3 regions of the Streptomyces sp. NPDC002467 genome follow, and region 1 is predicted to be linked to each of the others. Evidence: predicted binding sites of a transcription regulator. Region 1 holds the regulator's gene; each other region holds the start of a gene.

What was found. The regulator HrcA, encoded in region 1, represses chaperone genes, less so after heat shock. The targets are predictions, from matches to a motif close to TTNGCACTCNGNNNNNCNGAGTGCNAA.
Region 2: the regulator HrcA is predicted to act here: its motif matches at 2,663-2,689, upstream of groL (chaperonin GroEL).
Region 3: the regulator HrcA is predicted to act here: its motif matches at 2,625-2,651, upstream of groES (co-chaperone GroES).

The regions. Positions count from the first base shown of each region.
Region 1 covers NZ_JBIARJ010000005.1:224,405-231,135, forward strand. The annotation lists gene ACFYYJ_RS13580 (16S rRNA (uracil(1498)-N(3))-methyltransferase) at 156-899, opposite strand; gene ACFYYJ_RS13585 (nitronate monooxygenase) at 896-1,987, opposite strand; gene dnaJ (molecular chaperone DnaJ) at 2,180-3,316, opposite strand; gene hrcA (heat-inducible transcriptional repressor HrcA) at 3,317-4,333, opposite strand; gene ACFYYJ_RS13600 (MBL fold metallo-hydrolase) at 4,469-5,188, shown strand; gene ACFYYJ_RS13605 (DUF3097 domain-containing protein) at 5,223-6,032, shown strand; gene hemW (radical SAM family heme chaperone HemW) at 6,052-6,731, opposite strand, start outside.
Region 2 covers NZ_JBIARJ010000013.1:46,687-53,417, reverse strand. The annotation lists gene ACFYYJ_RS25445 (Uma2 family endonuclease) at 1-491, shown strand, start outside; gene groL (chaperonin GroEL) at 875-2,497, opposite strand; gene ACFYYJ_RS25435 (cold-shock protein) at 2,846-3,052, opposite strand; gene ACFYYJ_RS25430 (MoaD/ThiS family protein) at 3,474-3,752, opposite strand; gene thrC (threonine synthase) at 3,785-5,059, opposite strand; SAM riboswitch class I at 5,077-5,229, opposite strand; gene ACFYYJ_RS25420 (glucosyl-3-phosphoglycerate synthase) at 5,415-6,365, shown strand; gene ACFYYJ_RS25415 (trehalose-6-phosphate synthase) at 6,432-6,731, shown strand, end outside.
Region 3 covers NZ_JBIARJ010000011.1:136,631-143,361, reverse strand. The annotation lists gene ACFYYJ_RS23175 (polysaccharide deacetylase family protein) at 1-749, shown strand, start outside; gene ACFYYJ_RS23170 (FtsW/RodA/SpoVE family cell cycle protein) at 903-2,300, opposite strand; gene groES (co-chaperone GroES) at 2,795-3,103, shown strand; gene groL (chaperonin GroEL) at 3,216-4,844, shown strand; gene ACFYYJ_RS23155 (ester cyclase) at 4,968-5,666, opposite strand; gene ACFYYJ_RS23150 (SDR family NAD(P)-dependent oxidoreductase) at 5,732-6,505, opposite strand; gene ACFYYJ_RS23145 (MOSC domain-containing protein) at 6,537-6,731, opposite strand, start outside.

The DNA of each region.
Region 1 (6,731 bases):
CTGCGTCACGGACACACCTCCCCGGCCGCCCGGCCCCGATCCCGGCCGACCGCTCCGGACCCAGCCGCCGCAGGCCCCGGGCCGCCTCGGGCCCCGGGCCGGTCTGCGTCACGGACACGCCTCCCCGGCCGCCTCGGCCCCGGCAGGGCCCGGCGTCAGCCCCAGCGGCCCGTGCGCGCCAGCAGGACCGCCGTCGCCGCGGTGCCCGCCGTGGAGGTCCGCAGGACCGAGCGGCCCAGCCGGTACGGCCGCGCCCCCGCCTCCGCGAAGACTGCGAGCTCCTCCGGGGAGACCCCGCCCTCGGGACCGACCACCAGCACGACGGAACCGGCCGCCGGGAGCTCCGCCGTGGCCAGCGCCTCGGACGGGGTGTCCCGGTCCTCGTGCAGCACCATCGCCAGGTCGGCGCCGGCCAGCAGCTGCGCCACCTGCTTGGTGGACAGGGCCTCCGCCACCTCCGGGAAGCGGACCCGGCGGGACTGCTTGCCCGCCTCGCGGGCCGTGGCCCGCCACTTGGCCAGGGACTTGGCGCCCCGGTCGCCGCGCCACTGCGTGATGCAGCGCGAGGCCTGCCACGGCACGATCGCGTCCACGCCGGTCTCGGTCATGGTCTCCACCGCCACCTCGCCGCGGTCGCCCTTGGGCAGGGCCTGCACGACGGTGATCCGGACGGCCGGTTCGGCCTCCTCGAAGACCCCGGACACCGAGACGACGAGCCGGTCCTTGCCCTCCGCCTCCTTCACCACGGCCTCGGCCCAGCGCCCGCGGCCGTCCGCGAGGACCACCGCCTCGCCCGGGTTCAGCCGCTTCACGGAGACCGCGTGCCGGCCCTCGGGGCCGTCCAGGACGAACTCCGGCCCCGCGGGGACCTCTTCGACCACGAACACGGGGGCGGTCATGACGCACTCCTCATCTGCATGTCCTTCAACACTCGCTGGGCTTCGGCCAGTTCGGCCGCCAGCACCTCCACCAGCTGGCCCGCCGGCAGCGCCCGCGCCAGCCGGTGCCCCTGGCCCGCCCACAGGGCCATGCCCTGCGCGTCCCCGGCCGCGGCCGCCGCCTTGCGCAGCCCCGAGGTCAGGTGGTGCACCTGCGGGTACGCGGCGGGGGCGTAGGGACCGTGCTCCCGCATGAAGCGGTTCACCAAGCCGCGCCCCGGCCGCCCGGAGAAGGCCCGGGTCAGCTCGGTCCGTACGAAGAGGGGGTCGGTCATCGCCCGCTTGTGCAGCGGGTCCGCCCCCGACTCGGGGCACACCAGGAAGGCCGTGCCGAGCTGGGCCGCGACCGCGCCCGCCGCCAGCAGGGCCGCGATCTGCGAGCCCCGCATCAGGCCGCCCGCGGCGGTGATGGGCAGGGCGACGGCCTCCCGCACCTGGGCGACCAGCGCGAGCAGCCCCAGGGCCGCCGTGCCGTCGGCCTGGGGGTCGTCGCGGTGCGTGCCCTGGTGTCCGCCGGCCTCGACGCCCTGGACGCAGACCGCGTCGGCGCCTGCCTCCTGAGCGCTGCGCGCCTCCTCGACGGAGGTCACGGTGACGACGGTGTACGTGCCCGCCTTGCGGAGGGCGGCGAGGGCCTCGGGCGTGGGACAGCCGAAGGTGAAGGAGACGACCGGTACCGGGTCCTCCAGCAGGATGGCGAGCTTGGCGTCGTAGCCGTCGTCGCTGGTGCCGATGATGTCCTCCTCGGCGAGGGAGATCGCGTACCAGCTCGCCTCCCCGGCGAGCTGCCCGCGGTACGCCTCGACGGCGGCCGGGTCGACGTAACCCGTCTGCGGCATGAAGAGGTTGACGCCGAAGGGGCGCCGGGTGAGCGCCCGCACCTGTTTGATCTCGTGGTACATGCCGTCGGCGGTCTTGTAGCCGCCGGCCAGGTAGCCCAGTCCGCCCGCTTCGCACACGGCCCCGACGAGCGCGGGGCAGGAGCCGCCGCCGGCCATGGGCGCCTGCACGATCGGGTGAGGGGAGAGACCGCTCGGTGCCGAGGACATGGACTGCATCGTGCCACGTCCCGCTCGGTCGGCCGAATCACCGCATTCGCCTGGCATAGTCCGCTTCCCGGCGTGGCCGGATCCGTTGCGGGGCATGGCCGGCGACGGCCTTCCGGCATCCGCCGACCACGCACGGAGCCCGGCCCGGGGATGCTCCCCGGGCCGGGCTCCTGGCGCGTACGTGCGGGCCGGTCAGCGGCCGTTGAAGGCGTCCTTCAGGCGGCTGAACAGACCCTGCTGGCCCGGCGCGAACTGGCCCGTCGGCCGCTCCTCGCCGCGCAGCTTCGCCAGCTGGCGCAGCAGCTCCTCCTGCTGGGCGTCCAGCTTGCCCGGGGTGGTGACCTCGACGTGGACGATCAGGTCGCCCCGGCCGCCGCCGCGCAGGTGCGTGACGCCGCGTCCGTGCAGCGGGATCGCCTGGCCGGACTGGGTACCGGGCCGGATGTCGATCTCCTCCAGGCCGTCGAGGGTCTCCAGCGGGCACTTGGTGCCCAGGGCCGCCGCCGTCATCGGGATGGTCACCGTGCAGTGCAGGTCGTCCCCGCGCCGCTGGAACGTCGGGTGCGACAGCTCGTGGATCTCCACGTACAGGTCGCCGGCGGGGCCGCCGCCGGGGCCGACCTCGCCCTCGCCCGCGAGCTGGATCCGGGTGCCGTTCTCGACACCGGCCGGGATCTTGACCGTGAGGCTGCGGCGGGAGCGGACCCGGCCGTCGCCCGCGCACTCGTGGCACGGGGTCGGGACGACGGTGCCGAAGCCCTGGCACTGCGGGCAGGGGCGCGAGGTCATGACCTGGCCCAGGAAGGACCGGGTGACCTGCGAGACCTCACCGCGGCCGCGGCACATGTCACACGTCTGGGCCGAGGTGCCGGGAGCGGCGCCCTCGCCGGAGCAGGTGGTGCAGACGACGGCCGTGTCGACCTGGATGTCCTTGGTCGTCCCGAAGGCCGCCTCGTCCAGCTCCAGGTCCAGACGGATCATGGCGTCCTGGCCGCGGCGGGTCCGCGAGCGCGGGCCGCGCTGCGAGGACTGGCCGAAGAAGGCGTCCATGATGTCGGAGAAGTTGCCGAAGCCACCCGCCCCGAAGCCGCCCGCGCCGCCGCCGCCCGAGGAGGACAGCGGGTCGCCGCCGAGGTCGTAGACCTGCTTCTTCTGCGGGTCCGACAGCACCTCGTAAGCCGCGTTGATCTCCTTGAAACGCTCCTGCGTCTTGGGATCGGGGTTCACGTCCGGGTGCAGCTCGCGCGCGAGCCGCCGGAATGCCTTCTTGATCTCATCCTGGGATGCGTCGCGGCGTACGCCGAGAGTGGCGTAGTAGTCCGTGGCCACTTACGACTCCGCCAGGATCTGTCCGACGTAACGTGCCACTGCGCGTACCGCTCCCATCGTTCCGGGGTAATCCATGCGGGTCGGTCCGACCACGCCGAGCTTGGCGACCGTTTCGCCGCCCGAACCGTAACCGACCGAGACGACGGACGTGGAGTTCAGTCCCTCGTAGGCATTCTCATGCCCGATCCTTACGGCCATTCCCGACTCGTTGGCCTCGCCGAGCAGCTTGAGGAGCACGACCTGCTCCTCCAGCGCTTCGAGCACCGGCCTGATCGTCAGGGGAAAATCGTGTCCGAAGCGGGTGAGATTGGCGGTGCCGCCGATCATCAGCCGCTCCTCGGCTTCCTCGACCAGGGTTTCGAGGAGCGTCGCCAGCACGGTGGACACCGTGGCGCGGTCGTCGGCCTCGAAGGACTCGGGGAGGTCCTGGACGAGCGGGGGCACGTCGGTGAACCGACGGCCCACGACGCGGCTGTTGAGCCGGGCCCGCAGATCGGAGAGGGAGGTCTCGCCGAAGGGGGTCTGGCAGTCGATCAGCCGCTGTTCGACGCGCCCGGTGTCCGTGATCAGTACGAGCATCAGGCGCGCGGGGGCGAGCGAGAGCAGTTCCACGTGCCGGACGGTCGACCGGGTCAGGCTCGGGTACTGGACGACGGCGACCTGCCGGGTGAGCTGCGCGAGCAGCCGCACCGTGCGGCCGACCACGTCGTCGAGGTCGACGGCGCCGTCGAGGAAGTTCTGGATGGCCCGCCGCTCGGGGGTCGACAGCGGTTTGACCCCCGCCAGCTTGTCGACGAAGAGGCGGTAGCCCTTGTCGGTGGGGATCCGGCCGGCGCTGGTGTGGGGCTGGGCGATGTAGCCCTCGTCCTCCAGCACGGCCATGTCGTTGCGCACGGTGGCAGGCGAGACCCCGAGCCGGTGCCGCTCGGTGAGCGCCTTGGAGCCGACCGGCTCCTCCGTCCCGACGTAGTCCTGGACGATGGCGCGCAGCACTTCGAGTCTGCGTTCGCTGAGCATCGCGCACACCTCCGGCTGTGGTCCGTTGCCCTGTCGTTGGCACTCTGGGCGTTCGAGTGCCAGAGATCCCCCGCTCAGTGTACGGCCGGGTAGTAAGACCCTGGCAAGGGAGGCCCGCCAGGGTAGCGTCGCGGCATGGACGTGCGTTGGGAAGAGGCGGGCTGGGAACGGCTGACCGGACGGACCGGCCGCAGACGGCTCCCGGTGTGGGACTGCACCGTGGGACTGGTGGTCGGCGACGATTCCGTGCTCCTCGTCGACCCCGGTTCGAGCCTTCGCGAGGGCGCGCGGGTGCGGGTGGAGGCGGAGCGGCTCACGGGCCGGCGAGTGACCCATATCGCATTCACGCACGGCCATTTCGATCACGTCCTGGGCGGGGCGGCCTTCTCGGGTGCCGAGGTGTACGGGGCGGTCGGGCTGGACGCGCTGCTCGCCACGGGCCGCGAGGAGCTGCGCGACGACGCGGTCCGGCACGGCCTGGCGGAGGCGGAGGCGGCGGAGGCGGCGGACCTGCTGGTGGTGCCGAGGCACCTCGTGTCGGGCGAGTGGACGCTGGAACTGGGCGGGGTACAGGTGCTGCTGGCCAACGTGGGCCCCGGGCACACCCGGCACGATCTGGCGGTCTTCGTGCCGGGCGAGCGCGAGACGGTGTTCTGCGGGGACCTGGTGGAGGAGTCGGGCGAGCCCTCGGTGGGCCCGGACGCGACACCGGGGCAGTGGCCCGCCGCGCTGGACCGGCTGCTGTCGCTGGGCGGGCGGGACGCGTCGTACGTCCCGGGTCACGGCGCGGTGGTCGACGCCGACTTCGTCGTTGCGCAACGCGCCACACTGGCGGGCCGTTTCGGCGTGTCGTAGCCATGACGGCCGCACCTCTCCTACTCTCGGCCGGATGCGCGAGTACTCCCCCGACCTGACCCCCCAGTGGAAGCGCCCGAAGGCCGTGCCGGAGGTGGCGGCGGAACCGGACCTGGTGGTCGAGGTGGCCGGTACGGACTTCTGCGGCGCGGTGGTGGCCTGCGAGGCGGGCACCGTGACCCTGGAGGACCGCTTCGGCAAGCGGCGGGTGTTCCCGCTGGAGCCCAGCGGCTTCCTGCTGGACGGCGCGGTGGTGACCCTGACCCGCCCGTCACGAGCCCCCGCGGCGCCCGCCCGCACGGCCTCGGGCTCGATCGCCGTCCCGGGGGCCCGCGCCCGGGTGGCGCGGGCGGGGCGGATCTACGTGGAGGGCCGGCACGACGCGGAACTGGTCGAGAAGGTCTGGGGCGACGACCTGCGCATCGAGGGCGTGGTGGTGGAGTACCTGGAGGGCATCGACGACCTCCGGGCCGTCGTGGCCGACTTCGCCCCGGGCCCGGACGCCCGCCTGGGCGTCCTCGTCGACCACCTGGTGCCCGGCTCGAAGGAATCCCGCATCGCGTCCTCGGTGACCTCCGAGGACGTCCTGATCGTGGGCCACCCGTACATCGACGTCTGGCAGGCGGTGAAGCCGTCCGCCGTGGGCATCCCGGCCTGGCCGACGGTCCCGCGCGGCCAGGACTGGAAGACGGGCGTCTGCCGGGCCCTGGGCTGGCCGGAGAACACCGGCGCGGCGTGGCAGCACATCCTGTCCCGGGTCACGTCCTACAAGGACCTGGAACCGACCCTCCTGGGCCGCGTGGAGGAACTGATCGACTTCGTCACGGTGGGCGACGCGGCCTGACCCGGAGCGCGGCCGGTGGTCAATCCACCAGGTCCCGGACCACCGCGTCGGCGAGCAGCCGCCCGCGCAGGGTCAGGACGGCGCGACCCGCCTCGTACGGGCCCGCCGCCAGCAGGCCGTCGGCCAGCGCCCGCCGTGAGGCGGCGAGCCCGGCCGGGGCCAGCAGGGACAGCGGCACTCCGTCGACCAGGCGCAGCTCCAGCAGGATCCGTTCGACCCGCCGGTCCTTCTCCGACAGGAGCTCCCGCCCGGCTCCGGGCGACCGGCCCTCGGCGAGCGCGGCGGCGTACGCGCCGGGGTGCTTCACGTTCCACCAGCGCACCCCGCCCACGTGCGAGTGCGCGCCCGGCCCCGCGCCCCACCAGTCGGCGCCGCGCCAGTACAGCTCGTTGTGCAGGCAGCGCCCGGCCTCCGAAGTGGCCCAGTTGGACACCTCGTACCAGGAGTACCCGGCCCCGGCCATGACCTCGTCCGCGATCAGGTACCGGTCGGCGTGCACGTCGTCGTCCGTCATCGGGACCTCGCCCCGGCGGATCCGGCGGGCCAGCTGCGTGCCCTCCTCGACGATCAGCGCGTACGCACTGATGTGGTCCGGTCCCGCGCCGAGGGCCGCGTCCAGCGAGGCCCGCCAGTCGTCGTCGGACTCCCCCGGGGTCCCGTAGATCAGGTCCAGGTTGACGTGCTCGAACCCCGCCGCCC
Region 2 (6,731 bases), on a different contig from region 1:
CTCCAGACGGCTTCAAGGCCGAGCTCATCCGGGGGAAGATCGTCGTGTCACCGTGGTCCATGCGCCGCTACTACCGCCCCATGCGGGCACTGCGCAAGCAACTCGAGGCCCACGCCCCGGAAGGACACATCGCGGACATCGCGCCGTTCCTCTTCCAGTTCCCTGAAGCAGGACGTGCTTACGGCCCGGATCTCTACGTGGTCGACGAGTCCGGCTTCGAGGGCGAGGGGAGGCATCTGGACGCAGCGGCACTCTCCCTGGTGGCCGAGTTCACCTCGGTGTCCACCAAGGACGCCGACTGGCACGAGAAGCTGGAGGTGTACGGCCGACTCGTACCGGTCTACCTGGTCGTCGACATGCAGGACTCGGAGATCACCTGCTTCTGGGACCCCTCCCCGCACGGGTACCGCTCCCGCACGACGGTGTCCTTCGGCGAGCCCCTCCCCGTCCCGGCCCCCTTCGGATTCAAGATCGACACCACCGGCTTCTGACCCGCACGACGACCCCGTGAACCACAACGGGGCAGGGATCACGACCGGCGGCCCGGACGCCGCGCTCGACGCGCGTCTGAGCAAGGAACTGGACTCCTTCAACCAGGCGGCGACGCCGGGGCGCCCGCTGGGGCACGAAGCTGCCGGCCGCCGCCGAGCAGGAGGCGCGGGCGCGGGGCTGCGCGACGATCCTCGTCTCCTCGTTCACCTTCCGGGGCCCGGCCTTCCACGCCCGCCACCGCTACGGGGAAACGGCCCACGGCTGACGGCCGGCCCCAACCATCGGAAACGCCCGAGGGCGGTACCCCCTCCGTCAGGAAGGGGTACCGCCCTCGGTACGTGAAGAACAGCCGATCTACGGGGCCGGAGGCCGGCCCGGTGGATCAGAAGTCCATGTCGCCGCCCGGCATGCCGCCACCGGCAGCCGCGCCGGCCTTCTCGGGCTTGTCGGCGATGACGGCCTCGGTGGTGAGGAAGAGCGCGGCGATGGACGCCGCGTTCTGCAGCGCGGAGCGGGTGACCTTCGCCGGGTCGATGATGCCCTCGGCGATCATGTCGACGTACTCGCCGGTCGCGGCGTTCAGACCGTGGCCGACGGCCAGGTTGCGCACCTTCTCGACGACGACGCCGCCCTCGAGACCACCGTTGACGGCGATCTGCTTCAGCGGGGCCTCCAGCGCGAGCTTCACGGCGTTGGCGCCGGTCGCCTCGTCACCGTTGAGCTCCAGCTTCTCGAACACCGAGGAGGCCTGCAGCAGGGCCACGCCACCACCGGCGACGATGCCCTCCTCGACGGCCGCCTTCGCGTTGCGAACGGCGTCCTCGATGCGGTGCTTGCGCTCCTTGAGCTCGACCTCGGTCGCGGCACCGGCCTTGATGACGGCCACGCCGCCGGCCAGCTTCGCGAGGCGCTCCTGGAGCTTCTCGCGGTCGTAGTCCGAGTCGGAGTTCTCGATCTCGGCGCGGATCTGGTTCACGCGACCGGCGACCTGGTCGCTGTCACCGGCACCGTCGACGATGGTGGTCTCGTCCTTGGTGATGACGACCTTGCGGGCGCGGCCGAGCAGGTCGAGACCGGCGTTCTCCAGCTTGAGGCCGACCTCCTCGGAGATGACCGTGCCGCCCGTGAGGATGGCGATGTCACCGAGCATGGCCTTGCGACGGTCACCGAAGCCCGGGGCCTTGACGGCGACGGACTTGAAGGTGCCGCGGATCTTGTTGACGACCAGGGTCGACAGGGCCTCGCCCTCGACGTCCTCGGCGATGATCAGCAGCGGCTTGCCGGACTGCATGACCTTCTCCAGGAGCGGCAGCAGGTCCTTGACCGAGCCGATCTTGGAGTTGACGATCAGGATGTACGGGTCGTCGAGAGCCGACTCCATGCGCTCCATGTCGGTGGCGAAGTACGCCGAGATGTAGCCCTTGTCGAAGCGCATGCCCTCGGTGAGCTCCAGCTCCAGACCGAAGGTCTGGGACTCCTCGACGGTGATGACGCCTTCCTTGCCGACCTTGTCCATGGCCTCGGCGATGAGCTCGCCGATCTGGGTGTCGGCGGCGGAGATGGAGGCCGTGGAAGCGATCTGCTCCTTGGTCTCGACATCCTTCGCCTGGGCGAGCAGGGCGGCGGAGACGGCCTCGACGGCCTTCTCGATACCGCGCTTGAGGGCCATCGGGTTGGCACCGGCGGCCACGTTGCGCAGACCCTCGCGGACGAGCGCCTGGGCGAGGACGGTGGCGGTGGTCGTACCGTCGCCGGCGACGTCGTCCGTCTTCTTGGCGACTTCCTTGACCAGCTCGGCGCCGATCTTCTCGTACGGGTCCTCGAGCTCGATCTCCTTGGCGATGGAGACACCATCGTTGGTGATCGTGGGGGCGCCCCACTTCTTCTCAAGGACGACGTTGCGACCCTTGGGGCCAAGGGTGACCTTGACGGCGTCGGCGAGCTGGTTCATCCCACGCTCGAGGCCGCGACGGGCCTCCTCGTCGAACGCAATGATCTTGGCCATCTGAAGTGGTCCTCCCGGACAGCGGTGGATTGCTCCTGGACCGCGCCCGCGCCCGCGACGGACGGCCTGCGTGTCCGGCGGTTCCTTCCCGCCGGACCCTGCGGGCCTCACCGACCCGGTCCTCGTTCAGTAGCACTCTCAACCGGAGAGTGCTAACGCCAATGATTAGCACTCGACCCCTTCGAGTGCAAGCGGCTTGGGGTAAGACCGGGCGGACGACCCAAGGGACGTCAGGCGAACGCACGAGGGGCCCGCATCCCTCCTCGGATGCGGGCCCCTCGTGGTGCGTGCGCGTACGCGGGTGCGCGCGTACGTACGCGTCGTGTCGGTGGTCGATCGCTCCGGGACTCAGCCGAGTGCGAGCTTGACCATGTCCGCCTGCGGACCCTTCTGGCCCTGCGAGATCTCGAACTCGACCCGCTGACCCTCTTCAAGGGTGCGGTATCCGTCCATCTGGATGGCGCTGTAGTGGACGAACACATCCGCACCACCGTCGACCGCGATGAAGCCGTAGCCCTTCTCCGCGTTGAACCACTTGACGGTGCCCTGAGCCATGCCTAACTCCCCTATTACTGGCCCTTGCGCGGGAACGCACTTCGCGTTACCGGGTCAGAACTTGCGTCGGAACGCGTCGACCGAGGCTGAATGTATCTGCGCGGATGCTGTCTGCAACAGGTCAATCCGACGAGAAATCTGGACACCCAGATACATTGAAATGAAGTGAAAATTTGGCATATTCGAGGGCAACTCGGGCCTGACATATCTCGCCAAAGCCCCATACCGCACCCGCACATTGACCAGATGTCGACCCTCACGCGACCCGTTCATATGCGCCGGGCAAGAACCGCGGAGGGGACTTCCCCAACTCTACCGTGCCCAATCAAGCAGAATTGCCCCCTCCGCTTTCAGCGGAGGGGGCAATTCTATTTATGGAGATCCTGTCGGCAACCCGCCGGACAGCCGGTCCCGCAGCCGGTCAGCAGCCACCCGCGACGGCCGGGATGATCGAGACGCCCGCGCCGTCCGGCGTCGCCGCCTCCAGCCCGCCCTCGAAGCGCACGTCGTCGTCGTTCACGTAGACGTTCACGAAGCGACGGAGCTTGCCCTGGTCGTCCAGGACGCGCGCGGCGATGCCGGGGTGGTTCTTCTCCAGCGACTCGATGACCTCGGCGAGGGTCGCGCCCTCGGCCGTCACCTCGGCGGCGCCGGCGGTGTAGGTGCGCAGGATGGTGGGGATGCGGACGTTGACGCTCATGGCGCTACTGCCTTTCCGGTGCAGGGGGAGGGTCAGGCCAGGCCGGCGGCGCGGAACGCGTCCAGGCTCGGGCGGATGGTGGCGGTCTGGCCGCTGTCGGCGGCCACCGCCTCCAGGGTCTTGAGGCCGTCACCGGTGTTCAGGATCACGGTGGTCAGCGTCGGGTCGAGCAGCCCGTTCTCGATGAGCTTCTTCGTGACGCCGACGGTCACGCCGCCCGCGGTCTCGGCGAAGATGCCCTCGGACTGCGCGAGGATCTTGATGGCCTCGACGACCTGCTCGTCGTTGACGTCCTCGACCGCACCGCCGGTGCGGCGGGCGATGTCCAGGACGTACGGGCCGTCGGCCGGGTTGCCGATCGCCAGGGACTTGGCGATGGTGTTCGGCTTCTGCGGGCGGACCACGTCGTGGCCGGCCTTGAAGGCGGCGGACACCGGGGAGCAGCCCTCGGCCTGGGCACCGAAGATCTTGTACGGCTTGTCCTCGACGAGGCCGAGCTTGATCAGCTCCTGCAGACCCTTGTCGATCTTCGTCAGCTGGGAGCCGGACGCGATCGGGATGACGATCTGGTCGGGCAGCTGCCAGCCGAGCTGCTCGCAGATCTCGTACGCCAGGGTCTTGGAGCCCTCGCCGTAGTACGGGCGCAGGTTGACGTTGACGAAGCCCCAGCCCTCGCCCAGCGGGTCGCCGATGAGCTCGGAGCAGAAGCGGTTCACGTCGTCGTAGTTGCCCTCGATGCCGACCAGGTCGCCACCGTAGACACCGGCCATGACGACCTTGCCCTGCTCCAGGTCGTGCGGGATGAACACGCAGGAGCGGAAGCCGGCGCGGGCGGCCGCGGCGCCGACGGCACCGGCCAGGTTGCCCGTGGAGGAGCAGGAGAGCGTGGTGAAGCCGAACGCGCGGGCCGCCTCGACGGCGATGGCCACGACGCGGTCCTTGAAGGAGTGCGTCGGGTTGCCGGAGTCGTCCTTGACGTAGAGCTTGCCGGTGACGCCGAGCTCCTTGGCCAGGTTGGCCGCGTCGACGAGCTTGGTGAAGCCGGGGTTCAGGCTGGGCTTGGAGGCCACGTCCGCGGGGACGGGCAGCAGCGGCGCGTAGCGCCAGATGTTGTTCGGGCCGGCCTCGATCGCGGCGCGCAGGGCCTCCGGGTCACCGGTGGGAAGGTCGTAGGCGACTTCCAGCGGTCCGAAGCACTCGACGCACGCGAAGATGGGACCGAGCTCGAAGCGGGTGCCGCACTCGCGACAGGAGAGACCGTTGGCGGGTCCGAGGTCAACAGAGGTGGCGACAGTCTGTGCAGCCATGATGGCGAGGCCCTTTCTCCTCATCTTCCCCATGGCGCACTTCGCCATGAGACGGAATTGGCACCTTCCCTAGCCGGGGACCCCGCGGGATGCGTATCGCATCGCGAGAACCGACTGGAGGGTTGCCGGGGCTTCAACGGGCCGTGTCCCTCTGCCCCTCTGGATGAGCGGTATGGCACCGGCACACGCGCTCTATGGCGCGCCGGTGCGTTTGTTCGCGGGGACCCCCGGCATGCGGCGGTCCTTCGCGTTGTTCAAGACTGTAACCGAAGGTCCGGGCGGGTGAGACTGCTGTCCGAACCGCGAGATGGATCACATATCGCACCATAACGCCGAAACGCAGGGAGTGCTGAGGGTGCTGGAAGAGGTGGAGCGCTGGCTGGCAGACCGCTCCTGGTCAGCCGCCGACCGACCGCTCGACCAGCTGCTCGACCGGAAACGGGCGACGGGCACCACGGTCAGCGTGGTCCTGCCCGCGCTCGACGAGGAGCCGACGGTCGGGACGATCGTGGAGGTCATCCGGCGCGAGCTGATCGAGGGCCTGCCGGTCCCGCTGGTCGACGAACTGGTGGTCATCGACTCGGGCTCCAGCGACCGGACGGCCGAGGTCGCCGCCAAGGCCGGCGCCCGGGTGGTGCACCGCGACGACATCCTGCCGCGGATCCCGGCGCTGCCGGGCAAGGGCGAGGTGCTGTGGCGCTCGCTGCTGGCGACCAGCGGGGACATCGTCTGCTTCGTCGACGCCGACCTGCGGGACTTCTCGGCCACCTTCGTCTCCGGGATCGTCGGACCGCTCCTCACCGAACCGGACGTGCAGTTCGTCAAGGCGATGTACGACCGCCCCCTCGGGGACGCCCCCGGCCAGGGCGGCCGGGTCACGGAACTGGTGGCCCGCCCCCTCCTCAACCTGCACTGGCCGCAGCTGGCCGGTTTCGTGCAGCCGCTGGGCGGCGAGTACGCCGTGCGGCGCTCCCTGCTGGAACGCCTCCCCTTCCCCGTCGGGTACGGCGTCGAGCTGGGGCTGCTGGTGGACGCGCTGCACACGGTCGGGCTGGACGCGCTGGCCCAGGTCGACGTGGGCGTACGCGTGCACCGCCACCAGGACGGGCAGGCGCTCGGCCGGATGGCCGCGGCGATCTACCGCACGGCCCTGGTACGGCTCTCGCGCGGACACCTCGTACGTCCGGAGCTGACGCAGTTCGAGCGGGGCCCGGAGGGATTCGTCCCGCACACCCACCCGGTGGACACCGAGGAACGGCCGCCGATGCTGGGCGTCAAGGAGTACGCGCTGCGCCGCGTGGCGTGAGGCGGCGTGAGGCTGCGTGAGGTTTCGCATGGTTTGAGGGGGACCCGGCCGGGCTAGGTGTGCCGCATGGCTTCTCAGGTACTCGTCGCGGCGAACCGTGGCCCGCTGTCCTACGCCCTCGCCGCCGACGGCACGCTCAGCGCCCGGCGCGGCGGGGGCGGTCTCGTCTCCGGGCTCTCGGCGGCCCTCGCGGAGCAGCCGGAGGCCCTGTGGATCTGCGCGGCCCTGTCGGACGCGGACAGGGAGGCCGTCCGCCAGGGGGTCTCGGAGCCCGGCGTCCGCATGCTGGAGATCGACCCCACCGTCTACGACGACGCGTACAACGGCATCGCGAACTCGGTGCTGTGGTTCACCCACCACCACCTG
Region 3 (6,731 bases), on a different contig from region 1:
CCGCCGGCTCGGCCGCCCCTTCGTCCCCGAGCGCCTCCGGCGGCACCGGCGCCTCGGACGACGCGTACAAGAAGTGGGGCCTGACCGCACCCCTCCAGTACGCGCAGAAGCCCGCGCAGAAGCCCCAGATACCGAAGGCGGCCCCCGGCAAGGTCCCGGTCGTAGACCGAATACCCGTCCCGGCCAACGACAAGATCGTCTTCCTGACCTTCGACGACGGCGCCGAGAAGGACCCCGAGTTCCTCAAGATGGCCGCCGATCTCAAGCTGCCGATCAGCATGTTCCTGACGGACAACGTGGCCGCGTCGGACTACGGCCACTTCGAAAAGCTCCGCGACAACGGCTCCGGCAGCACGATAAACAACCACACCCTGAGCCACCCCAATCTGCGGACCCTCTCCTACGAGGCGCAGAAGCGCGAGATATGCGGCCAGCAGGAGCGCCTGGAGAAGCGCTTCGGCAAGCGCCCACCGCTCTTCCGACCGCCCTTCGGCAACTACAACGACGACACCCTCCGGGCCGCCTCGGAGTGCGGAGTCTCGTCCATGGTGCTGTGGAAGGTCTCGATGCAGATCAACAACTTCCAGTACGCCGAGGGCTCCGCCCTCAAACCGGGCGACATCATCCTGGCCCACTTCCGCGGCCCCTCCGAGCTCAAGGGCTCGACGGAGATCCAGATGACGACCCGCATGCTCCAGCGCATCCAGGAACAGGGCTACCGCATAGGGCGCCTGGAGGACTACCTGTAGGGGCGGTGGGGGCGGTGGGGGCGGTGGGGGCGGTACGGGCTCACGCGCGAGCCGGACTCCCCCCTCGGCCCCGCCCCTCCGGGTGGGCAGCCGCCGACCGGCAGGCGCGGGCCGCAGGGGGGACGGCCCCGACCGCGCGTGGCCCCGTACCCCCTAGCCCGCCACCGCCACCGGCGTGATCGTGGTTTCCACCGGGCCTCTGGCGTCGGCTTCGCGTTGGCGTTCCGCGCTGTCGCTGATGCGGAGGAGGAGGGCGATCATGATCCAGTTGGCCAGCAGGGACGAGCCGCCCTTCGCGAGGAAGGGCAGGGCCTTGCCCGTGAGGGGGATCAGGCCGGTGACGCCGCCCGCCACCACGAAGACCTGGAGCGCCAGTGCCGAGGCCAGGCCCACCGCGAGGAGTTTGCCGAACGGGTCGCGGGCGCCGAGGGCCATGCGCAGGCCGCGCTGTACGAGGAGCGCGTAGAGGAGCAGCACGGCCATGACCCCGGCCAGGCCGAGCTCCTCGCCGACCGTGGTGAGGATGAAGTCGCTGCGGCCGGCGAACGCTATGAGATCCGGGTGGCCCATGCCGAGGCCCGTGCCGGTGATGCCGCCCGTGCCGAAGCTGAAGAGGGCCTGCGCCGACTGGTCCGAGGTGACACCGGGCGGGGGCACCTCCCAGTAGTAGGACAGCGGGTTGAGCCAGGCCGCCACTCGGGCCTTCACGTGCGGTTCGGTCGACCCGACGACGAAGGCGCCCACGGCCGCCATGAGCAGACCGCACACGATCCAGCTCGTGCGCTCGGTGGCCACGTAGAGCATCACCACGAAGACGCCGAAGAAGATCAGCGAGGTGCCGAGGTCGCGCTCGAAGACCAGGACCAGCATCGAGACGATCCACACCGTGATGATCGGGCCGAGTTGGCGCATGGGCGGCAGGCGGACGCCGAGGAACTTGCGGCCCGTCAGGGCCAGCGAGTCGCGGTGGACGACCAGGTAGCCGGCGAAGAACACCGCGATCATGATCTTCACGAATTCGCCGGGCTGCAGGGAGAAGCCGAAGAGTTTGATCCAGCGCTTGGCGCCGTAGGTGTCCGCGCCGAAGAACGCCGGTGCGATCAGCAGCACCAGCGAGACGGCCATCGTGATGTAGATGAAGCGCTGTAGGAGCCGGTGGTCGCGCAGCAGCGCCAGGACCAGGAGGCAGGCGGCGACGCCGACCACCGTCCACATCAGCTGCCCGGGCGCGTTCGCGTCCGCGTTCCAGCGCTCGATGTAGCTCTGGTCGAGGCGGTGCAGGAGCACCAACCCCAGCGCCGTCAACAGCATGGCGAGGGGGAGGACCAACGGATCCGCGTAGGCCGCGAACCGGCGTACGCCCAGGTGCCCTACCAGCGACAGCAGGGTCAGGCTGACCGTGAAGCCCGCCAGGTTGGGTGGCAGCTCGTCGTTCATGGCGAGGCCGGCGGCGGCATGGCCGAAGACCGCGATGGCCAGGACGAAGAGCAGGAGCAGCGCCTCGGTGCGGCGGCGGGCGCCGGCCGAGGTCAGGGGTTTCAGCCCGAGCACGCGATCAGCTCGCGCACGTGGTGCCGCCGACGTCCTTCGGGGCCGCGGAAGCCTTCGGTCCGATCTGATCGGCAATGAGGCGCTTTATCTTCATGTCGTCTATGACGTTTATGTCCTGCCGGTGGTTCCTCGGCCGCCTGGGCGCTCGCTGTTGTCCCCGCCACTGCGGCACTGCCGGCTCGGTGGCGGTCGGGTCCGGCTCGGTCGCCGGCGGGGCCGGACGCGGCCGGGGCGCGGCGCTCGACAGGAGGTGATCCCGAACGTGCGTACGCCCGCGTTTCGGTGGCGCGGGAGGCGGGATCGCGCAACGCCGTACGGCGAGAATTGGCACTCCGCTTGACCGAGTGCTAATCGCCGGAATAGTGTCGCACCTGGCACTCGCCCCGGGTGAGTGCCAACACAGCGACAGGCAGGTCCGGCACCCGCGACGACGGATCGACCTGGTCGCCACCTCAGACAGTTAACCCCGGATCTCCGAAGGGGGAGGTCGGATCGTGACGACCGCCAGCTCCAAGGTTGCCATCAAGCCGCTTGAGGACCGCATCGTGGTCCAGCCGCTCGACGCCGAGCAGACCACGGCCTCCGGCCTGGTCATCCCGGACACCGCGAAGGAGAAGCCCCAGGAGGGCGTCGTCCTCGCCGTGGGCCCGGGTCGCTTCGAGGACGGCCAGCGTCTCCCGCTGGACGTCAACGTCGGCGACATCGTGCTGTACAGCAAGTACGGCGGCACCGAAGTGAAGTACAGCGGCGAGGAGTACCTCGTCCTCTCGGCTCGCGACGTGCTCGCGATCGTCGAGAAGTAATTCGCTTCTCCAGTACTGCTTTGAGCTGCGCCCCTGGTCACCCCGCTGATTGCCGGGCGGCGAGGGGCGCAGTTCGTTAAACCCGAGTTTTCGAGAGGGCTGAACCGCTCCCATGGCGAAGATCCTGAAGTTCGACGAGGACGCCCGTCGCGCCCTCGAGCGCGGCGTCAACAAGCTTGCCGACACGGTCAAGGTGACGATCGGCCCCAAGGGCCGCAACGTCGTCATCGACAAGAAGTTCGGCGCGCCCACCATCACCAACGACGGTGTCACCATCGCTCGCGAGGTCGAGCTGGACGACCCGTACGAGAACCTGGGCGCCCAGCTCGTGAAGGAGGTGGCGACCAAGACCAACGACATCGCGGGTGACGGCACCACCACCGCCACCGTGCTGGCCCAGGCGCTGGTCCGCGAGGGTCTGCGCAACGTCGCCGCCGGCGCTTCCCCGGCCGCCCTGAAGAAGGGCATCGACGCCGCGGTCAAGGCCGTGTCCGAGGAGCTCCTCGCGACCGCCCGCCCGATCGAGGACAAGTCCGACATCGCCGCCGTGGCCGCGCTCTCCGCGCAGGACCAGCAGGTCGGCGAGCTCATCGCCGAGGCGATGGACAAGGTCGGCAAGGACGGTGTCATCACCGTCGAGGAGTCCAACACCTTCGGCCTGGAGCTGGAGTTCACCGAGGGCATGGCCTTCGACAAGGGCTACCTCTCGCCGTACATGGTCTCCGACCAGGAGCGTATGGAGGCCGTCCTCGACGACCCGTACATCCTGATCAACCAGGGCAAGATCTCGTCCATCCAGGACCTGCTGCCGCTGCTGGAGAAGGTCATCCAGGCGGGTGGCTCCAAGCCGCTGCTGATCATCGCCGAGGACGTCGAGGGCGAGGCGCTCTCCACCCTCGTCGTCAACAAGATCCGTGGCACCTTCAACGCCGTGGCCGTCAAGGCCCCCGGCTTCGGTGACCGTCGCAAGGCGATGCTCCAGGACATGGCCACCCTCACCGGTGCCACCGTCATCGCCGAGGAGGTCGGCCTCAAGCTCGACCAGGCCGGTCTGGACGTGCTGGGCTCCGCCCGTCGCGTGACCATCTCCAAGGACGACACCACCATCGTCGACGGTGCCGGCTCCTCCGACGAGGTCCTCGGCCGCGTCAACCAGATCAAGGCCGAGATCGAGTCCACCGACTCGGACTGGGACCGCGAGAAGCTGCAGGAGCGCCTGGCGAAGCTCGCCGGCGGCGTCTGCGTCATCAAGGTCGGCGCCGCCACCGAGGTGGAGCTCAAGGAGAAGAAGCACCGCCTCGAGGACGCCATCTCGGCGACCCGCGCCGCGGTCGAGGAGGGCATCGTCTCCGGCGGTGGCTCCGCGCTCGTCCACGCCGTGAAGGTGCTGGAGGACAACCTGGGCCTGTCCGGCGACGAGGGCACGGGTGTCGCGGTCGTCCGCCGCGCCGCCGTCGAGCCGCTGCGCTGGATCGCCGAGAACGCCGGTCTCGAGGGTTACGTCATCACCTCGAAGGTCGCCGAGCTCGACAAGGGCCAGGGCTTCAACGCCGCTTCCGGCGAGTACGGCGACCTGGTCAAGGCCGGCGTCATCGACCCGGTGAAGGTCACCCGCTCCGCGCTGGAGAACGCCGCTTCCATCGCCTCCCTGCTGCTCACGACCGAGACCCTGGTCGTCGAGAAGCCGGCGGAGGAAGAGGCCGAGGCCGGTCACGGCCACGGTCACGGCCACAGCCACTGAGGCTCGACGCCTGATCGACCGAACGGCCGATGGCCCGATCGGTTGAACCGGAAGGCCCCCGCCGCACGCGAGTGCGGCGGGGGCCTTTCCGATTCCCGATTCCCGTTTCCCGGCCGCTCCGTGTTACTCCATCACTCCCAACTGCCGCATGAGGGACATGGCGTCGTAGTGCCAGTAGCCCTCCTTGATCATGCCGTCCTCGCAGCGGAACGTGGTGGTGCCGTCCATCGAACAGGTCTTGCCGGTGTTGGCGACGCCCATGAAGTCGGCCTTCTGGGTGCCCGTCCACGTCCACACGGTGGTGACGCAGTCGTCCTGCGCGAGCTGCGCCTTCTTCGTGAACGTGAAGTCGAAGGCGTCGCGCCATCCCGTCACGTCCCTGCGGATCGCCTCGCGGCCGATCTCCGGCTCCATGCCCTTCATGACGTCGTGGTCCGTGTAGTCCTCGGCGAAGATCTCTTCGATGACGCCCATGTCGCCCTTCATCGCGATGTCGTCGAACATCCGGTTCACCAGCATGGTGTTGAGGTGCTCGTCGCGGATGACGTCGAGGTTGGTGAAGGTCGGCATGCCGTCGCAGAGGGCCGCCATCTCCTGGAACATCCGGTCGGTCTCCGGGAGGTTCGAGTTCTTCATGGCGTCTTCGTACGAAGGGAACTGGACCACGTCGACATAGTGGTTCTCGGACTCGCGGTCCTTGCCCAGCATGGTGTGCGTCAGCGTGCGCTTCCCCTGGCCCTGTGCGACGTACCTGTCGAGGAGGGCGTTCAGCGCCTCGGGCTGCTTCGTCTCGTAATCGACTATCTGTACGAATCTGGTCATGATCTCTCCCGGGCTGGATGGGGCACATCCAGTTTAGGAAGAATTCACCCATTTGGCCCGGTTTGTCACTGGGGTCCGTACTTGCGTCCCGTACGCGAGGACACCCCGCCCAGCAGCCCGCGCGGGGTCAGTTTCACCACGCCCATCAGCGCCTTGTAGCGGGGGTCCGGGATCGAGACCGTCTTGCCCCGCGCCAGGTCGGCCAGGGCCGCGGCCACCAGCTTGTCGGCGTCGAGCCACATCCAGTTGGGGATGTTGTCGGTGCCCATGCCGGCCCGCTGGTGGAACTCGGTACGGACGAATCCCGGGCACAGCGCCATCAGCCGCACCCCGGATCCCGCCAGGTCCTTCGCCGCGCCCTGGGTGAACTGCACGACCCACGCCTTGCTCGCCCCGTACGTGCCGCGCGGCACGAAGGCGGCGACCGAGGCCACGTTGATCACGCCGCCGCGGCCGCGCGAGCGCATCGATTCGCAGGCCGCCGAGGTCAGCCGCAGCACCGCCTCGACGTGCACCTTCAGCATCGTCAGTTCGTCGGCCATGGAGACTTCGAGGTAGCGGCCCTTGTTGCCGAAGCCCGCATTGTTGACCAGCAGGTCGACCGGGTGCCTGCGGTCGGCGAGCCGCTCCTCGACGGCCTTGACGCCCTCCTCCGTGGAGAGGTCGGCGGCGAGCACCTCGGCCTCGATGCCGTGCCGGTCGTGGAGTTCGGTGGCCTGCTCGCCGAGCCGCTTGGTGTCGCGCGCCACCAGCACCAGGTTGTGACCCTGGGCGGCGAGCCGCCTGGCGAAGGCGGCGCCGATGCCCGCCGTGGATCCCGTAATCAACGCAGTCGTCATAGGCGCAACCTAGCGGCCCCGCGTGACGGCGCTACCGCGCCCCGTTGGACGGTCCGTACTTCTCGATGTGCAGGCGCACCCTCTCGTGGGCCTCGGGCTCCATCGCGGCGCCGGCCGCCAGGGTGCGGGCCATCAGGTCCCGCTCGGTGGTGAAGGCGCGGAACCAGAGCGAGACCGTCACGTCGTGGTCGGGGCGGTGGACGATCTCGACCGGGTCGCCGGGGGA